One region of the Pseudomonas sp. SK3(2021) genome, then DNA from elsewhere that is predicted to be linked to it. Evidence: riboswitches for the same ligand, from Rfam matches in the RefSeq annotation. Region 1 holds a riboswitch; the other holds the start of a gene.
The links. A riboswitch is a leader RNA that binds a small molecule or an ion and turns the genes downstream of it on or off. The one in region 1 is predicted to bind cobalamin.

Region 2: another riboswitch for cobalamin. It lies ahead of IF690_RS18220 (CbtB domain-containing protein); the one in region 1 lies ahead of cobO (cob(I)yrinic acid a,c-diamide adenosyltransferase).

The regions. Positions count from the first base shown of each region.
Region 1 covers NZ_CP061943.1:4,959,562-4,962,764, reverse strand. Annotated here, with positions in the region: gene IF690_RS21680 (PQQ-dependent sugar dehydrogenase) at 1-17, opposite strand, end outside; gene IF690_RS21675 (hypothetical protein) at 90-671, opposite strand; cobalamin riboswitch at 843-1,078, shown strand; gene cobO (cob(I)yrinic acid a,c-diamide adenosyltransferase) at 1,159-1,770, shown strand; gene IF690_RS21665 (cobyrinic acid a,c-diamide synthase CobB) at 1,767-3,092, shown strand; gene bluB (5,6-dimethylbenzimidazole synthase) at 3,089-3,203, shown strand, end outside.
Region 2 covers NZ_CP061943.1:4,168,498-4,171,700, forward strand. Annotated here, with positions in the region: gene cobW (cobalamin biosynthesis protein CobW) at 1-464, opposite strand, end outside; cobalamin riboswitch at 561-771, opposite strand; cobalamin riboswitch at 1,043-1,264, shown strand; gene IF690_RS18220 (CbtB domain-containing protein) at 1,363-1,551, shown strand; gene IF690_RS18225 (CbtA family protein) at 1,563-2,264, shown strand; gene IF690_RS18230 (cobalamin biosynthesis protein) at 2,261-2,674, shown strand; gene cobM (precorrin-4 C(11)-methyltransferase) at 2,756-3,203, shown strand, end outside.

The sequences.
Region 1 (3,203 bases):
TATCGAGGCTTGAGCATGCTGATTTCCCTATGAATGCACGAAGTCGGTGTAGTCATAGAGAAGCACAGATGGACGATGGTTCCACCTGCTCAGCGTGCTTCCTTGAACAGCACGGCAACGCCGGGGTGATAGTTGCCGGCTTCGTTGCGCAATTTGCGGTACGCGTAGGGGAAGTACCAGGCCACGGCGCAGCAGTGTTCCTTTTGCAGGTCGTCGACCATGTCCTGCAGTTCTTCCGGGGTGGCGCTGTGCTGGGTTTTCTGCGGCGTGACGAACAGGCAGCCGAGTTTCAGGTCGCTGGGGTAGCTGGCTTTTTTCGCGTCGCTGGCGGCATCCAGCAACGGTTGGGTCAGGTGCAGGCTGTTGACCCGGGGCCAGCGCTGGGCGGTCTGGATGTAGACACGTTCCTCCTGCGTGGCGATGTACAGGTCGGTGCGGCCGCTGCGGTCGCCTTCTTCCACCTGTTTTTTGCTCGGTGTGTGTTCCAGGGTGACCATCTCCGCCATCCAGGCCGCTGCCGAGAGCAATCCCAGGTTGGCTTTTTCGTCGAACCAGTAAGGGCTTTCGTTATCGCCGCGCACGGCGTTGTAGCGGTCGATGCAATCGAACCAGCGTTCCAGGGCAGGGCGCAGGAATTCCAGTTTCGGATTGCTGATGATCATGCCTTGCATCGGACTTTTCCTATTATTGTTGAGATGTTGGAGTTTTTTAACGCGATTATGGCTATTTGATATCACTGCGTTGAGTGTGGCACAAGATTGGCGTCATTTTTCCGATATGGCAGCCATTCGTCGATCTGCCGGGCCCCGGCTTTAATTGACGCTCCACCCCCAACCCTCTAACCTTCGCGACTTGTTTCAGGTGCTCTGTGGCCGCAGGTCGACAGAGTGAAACAGGGAAGCCGGTGAGTATGCGTGCCGAAGGCGCACGCACGACGATTCCGGCGCTGCCCCCGCAACGGTAAGTGAGTCAAGACTGCGCCTGATGCCACTGTGTCGACTGTCGACATGGGAAGGCGCGCAGTTGGGCATCCCAGCCACTCACAAGCCCGGAGACCGGCCTGATCCATCCAACGGCATCACGGTGGGCGATGCCAGGCTTGCGCCGTCTATTCCTATTCCTGCCCCCCGTTATCCAGCCCCAACGGAGAGCTGCCCCATGACTGAATCCCCTGATCGCGACGAACGCCATCTGGCGCGCATGTTGCGCAAAAAAGCCGTGATCGATGAACGCATCGCCAACTCGCCGAACGAATGCGGCTTGCTGCTGGTGCTGACCGGCAATGGCAAAGGCAAAAGCAGCTCGGCCTTCGGCATGCTCGCGCGGGCCATGGGCCACGGCATGCAGTGCGGCGTGGTGCAGTTCATCAAGGGCCGCAACAGCACCGGCGAGGAGTTGTTCTTCCGGCGCTTTCCGGAGCAGGTGCGTTTCCATGTCATGGGCGAAGGTTTCACCTGGGAAACCCAGGACCGCCAGCGCGACATCGCCGCCGCCGAAGCGGCCTGGGCGGTTTCCCGCGAACTGCTGAGCGACCCGAAGATCGGCCTGGTGGTGCTCGACGAATTGAACATCGCCCTCAAGCACGGCTATCTGGACCTGGACCAGGTGCTCAGCGACCTGCAGGCCCGACCGCCGATGCAGCATGTGGTGGTCACCGGGCGTGGCGCCAAGCCGGAGATGATCGAGCTGGCCGACACCGTCACCGAAATGGGCATGGTCAAGCATGCCTTCCAGGCCGGGATCAAGGCGCAGAAAGGCGTCGAACTGTGAGTGATGCCCGTCATTGCCCGGCGGTATTGATTGCCGCGCCGGCTTCCGGTCAGGGCAAGACCACCGTGACCGCCGCGCTCGCCCGCCTGCATCGCAATCAGGGACGCAAGGTGCGCGTATTCAAGTGCGGCCCGGATTTTCTCGACCCGATGATCCTCGAACGCGCCAGTGGCGCGCCGGTGTATCAGCTGGACCTGTGGATGGTCGGCGAGCAGGAAAGCCGGCGCCTGCTGTGGGAGGCCGCCGGCGAGGCGGACCTGATCCTGATCGAAGGCGTGATGGGGCTGTTCGACGGCACGCCGTCCAGCGCCGACCTGGCGCGGCATTTCGGGGTTCCGGTGCTCGCGGTGATCGATGGCACCGCCATGGCCCAGACCTTCGGCGCCCTGGCGCTGGGGCTGGCGCGTTATCAGCCGGACCTGCCGTTCGCCGGCGTACTGGCCAACCGGGTCGGCACCCTGCGTCATGCGCAGTTGCTCGAAGGCAGCCTGACCGAGGGCCTGCGCTGGTACGGCGCGCTATCCCGGGAAACCGGCATCGAACTGCCCAGCCGCCATCTGGGGCTGGTGCAGGCCAGCGAACTCAACGATCTGGATCTGCGTCTCGACGCCGCCGCGGCAGCCCTGGCTGACAGCTGCGAAGTGGCCTTGCCACCGGCCGTGGCGTTTGCCGCTCCCCAGGCGGTTGCCGTCGAGCCGCTGTTGGCCGGCGTGCGTATTGCCGTGGCCCGCGACGAAGCCTTTGCCTTTACCTATGGCGCGAGCCTGGATCTGCTGCGGGCCATGGGCGCCGAGCTGGACTTTTTCTCGCCAATCCATGACGCGGTACTGCCCAAGGCGGACAGCCTGTACCTGCCGGGCGGTTACCCGGAGTTGCATCACCGGGCGCTGGCGGCGAACGGCTCGATGCTCAGCGCGATCCGCGCGCATCACGCTGCCGGCAAACCCTTGCTCGCCGAGTGCGGCGGCATGTTGTATCTGCTGGACTCCCTGACCGACGTCGACGGCGAGCGCGCCGAACTGCTGGGCCTGTTGCCCGGCGATGCGGTGATGCAAAAGCGCCTGGCGGCCCTGGCCTTGCAGGCGGTGGAGTTGCCGGAAGGTTCGTTGCGCGGCCATACCTACCATCATTCGTTGACCAGCACCGAGCTTGCGCCGATCGCCCGCGGCCTGAGCCCGAATGGTGGGCGCGGCGCGGAAGCGGTTTACCGCGAAGGGCGGATGACCGCCTCTTATGTGCATTTCTATTTTCCGTCCAACCCCGAAGCGGTGGCGGCCCTGCTGGCGCCGGCAGGAGCGAGCGTGCTCGCGCGGTGCCCATGACCGACAACGCCTTTTCCGTGGCCGAGCGCGACGCGGTCTATCGCGCGATCGCCGAGCGTCGTGACATGCGCCACTTCGTCGGCGGCAAGGTCGAGCCGCAGGTCCTGCGTC
Region 2 (3,203 bases), 790 kb from region 1:
TCCACCTGGTCCGGGAAGGCGGCGAAGGTGCCGGCGGCCACGGCCGGGCTGTCGACCACCGTGATCACCGCGTCGACGGTGCAGGCACTGCGGATTTCCGGCCACTGGAAAGCCTGGACCAAGGGTTTGGGCAGGGCCAGGCCGGAAGTCTCGATGAGGATATGGTCGAGGTCGCCGCGACGGGCCACCAGTTCGCGCATCACCGGGAAGAATTCTTCCTGCACGGTGCAGCACAGGCAGCCGTTGGCCAGCTCGTAGACGCGGCCGCTGGCTTCTTCCTCGGTGCAACCGATGGCGCACTGCTTGAGGATCTCGCCGTCGATGCCCAGCTCGCCGAACTCGTTGACGATCACCGCGATGCGGCGGCCCTGGGCGTTGTCCAGCATATGCCGCAGCAAGGTGGTTTTGCCCGAGCCGAGGAAGCCGGTAACGATGGTGACGGGAAGTTTGGCCAGTGTTTTCATCGGATGCCCTTTGGCAAGGTGGCGGGCATACGGGACGAGAACCGCGCAGGCAGGTGCACGGAAGAGTTCGCCACCGGATCACCCCGCCCGGTTGTAGTGAGAATCGAGTCCGAGGCAGGTCTCCTGGCTGACGGCGCGCCGGTCGTTGGACTGGCGAACGATGCGCCTTCCCGCCGCCTGGCAGTGGCCTTGCATCGTTCATCACCGTTTACAGTTGCGGGGGCAGCCGCGGCTTGGACCGCGTTCCCTTCTTAGGTTCTGTACGACAAGTGGCTGCGCGCTGGGCGCCTTCGGCGCTACGCAGGCCATGCTGCGTTAAAAACAGACTCGGAATGCTCATGTAGGCCCCTAAAGTCGAACGCGACCCCGGCCGTTCCTCGCCTGTTTTTGCCTTGCCTGACCTTCGCTCGCCGACTTTTCGTACAGAACCTAGCTTCGGCAGCTGCCGAAGAACCTCGAAAGCGCAAGGCTACGCAGAGCGTGGGGGGCGGTCAATCTTCATGCGGCGCGAAGACCGGCCAATCGCGCTCGAAAAGGAGAACCCTTGCCAATTGACGCCCCTCCCTCGCCCATGCTCTCCTACACGCCTTGTTACGGGTGCCCTTCACAGGGTGAAACGGGAAACCGGTGCGTCACAGGCCAACAGCCTTGATCAGTCCGGTGCTGCCCCCGCAACGGTAAGCGAGCGAAGAGTCAGATCCACTGTGCCAGCAGTCCGGCATGGGAAGGCGATTCTTGCAGGCCAGGCGCAAGCCCCGCCCCTCGCGAGCCCGGAGACCGGCCCGCTACACAGTCATAACAAACCCGCGGTGGGCGGGCGCTGTTAATTCCCCGCGAGCCCGCCTCGCGAGGTCTTGCTGCGTTCGATCCAGCCGCTGACACACCAGAGGGAAGCGCCATGTCGAGCATCAGCAGCACCAGCCACTCCACCAGCAGCACCGCCACCCTGAGCCAACGCCTGGTCGCCGCCATCGGCGCCTCGATCCTCGGTGCGTGCCTTGTGTATTTCGCCGGTTTCTCCCATCTCGAAGCGGTGCACAACGCCGCCCACGATACCCGTCACAGCGCTGCCTTCCCTTGCCACTGAGACCTGCCGAGATGATCAAGCGTATCGCGCAAACCGCGGGTTTCACCGGGTTGCTGGCGGCCCTGTTGCTGACCCTGCTGCAAAGCTTCTGGGTCGCGCCGCTGATCCTCGAGGCGGAAACCTACGAGAAGGCCCCCGCCGCCTCCGAAGTTCATGAACACGCCGCCGACACCGCCGCCCATAGCCACGACGCCGAAGCCTGGGAACCGGAAGACGGCTGGCAGCGCGTGCTGTCCACCACCGGCGGCAACCTGGTGGTCGCCGTGGGGTTCGCCCTGATGCTCGCCGGCCTCTACACCCTGCGCGCGCCGAGCCGTACCTCCCAGGGCCTGCTCTGGGGCCTGGCCGGTTACGCGACCTTCTGCCTGGCGCCGACCCTCGGCCTGCCGCCCGAACTGCCGGGCACCGCCGCCGCGGACCTGGGGCAACGGCAGGTCTGGTGGGTCGGCACCGCCGCCTCCACCGCGGTCGGCATTGCCCTGATCGTCTTCGCTCGCCACTGGCTGCTGAAAGTGCTGGGCGTGGCCATCCTCGCCGTGCCGCACCTCATCGGCGCGCCGCAGCCGGAAGTGCATTCGATGCTCGCACCGGAAGAACTGGAAGCACAGTTCAAGATCGCTTCGCAGTTGACCAACGCCGCGTTCTGGCTGGCCCTGGGCCTGATCAGCGCCTGGCTGTTCCGCCGCAAGAGCGACGATCAGTACTCGGCATGACGGCTGCCAGCACAGCGCCGACCCTGGTGGTCGGCCTGGGCTGCCAGCGGGGCTGCCCGGTGGAGACCTTGCGCGCCCTGCTCGACCAGGCCCTGGCCGCCCACCGCATCGACCTCGGGCAGATCAAGGCCCTGGCCAGCATCGACCTGAAACGCGAGGAACCCGGGCTGCTGGCCCTGGCCGCGCAACTGGGCCTGCCCCTGACCTGTTTCAGCAGCCGCCAACTGACACCTTATGTGTTGCAACTCAGCCATCGTTCGCAGATCGCCTACGAGCGCACCGGCTGCTACGGGGTCGCCGAAAGCGCCGCCCTGGCCCTGGCCGAACACCTGGCCCGAGGCCCGGCAAAGCTGCTTATCCCACGGCAGAAATACGCCCAGGCGACCCTCGCCTTGGCCTGCTCCGGGTAAATCTTCGATAATCGCCGCCGCTGATCATGAGCAATCTTCATCTGTGAGGTTGCCTCGCCCCTTTTTTCACAGGAGAACGCCATGACCGTCTTTTTTATCGGCGCAGGTCCCGGCGACCCGGAACTGATCACCGTCAAGGGCCAGCGGCTGATCCACAGCTGCCCGGTCATTATCTATGCCGGCTCCCTGGTGCCCGAAGCCGTGCTCCAGGGCCATAGTGCCGGACAGGTGGTCAACAGCGCCGAACTGCATCTGGAACAGATCATCGAGCTGATCAAGGACGCCCACGCCAAAGGCCAGGACGTGGCCCGGGTACATTCCGGCGACCCGAGCCTGTACGGCGCCATCGGCGAACAGATTCGCTGCCTGCGCGCGCTGGGCATTCCCTTCGAGATCATCCCCGGCGTAACCGCCACCGCGGCCTGCGCCGCCTTGCTGGGGGCCGAACTGACCCTGCCGGACGTCGCCCAGAGCGTGATCCTGACCCGCTATGCCGACAAGACCTCGATGCCCGCCGGCGAGGCATTCG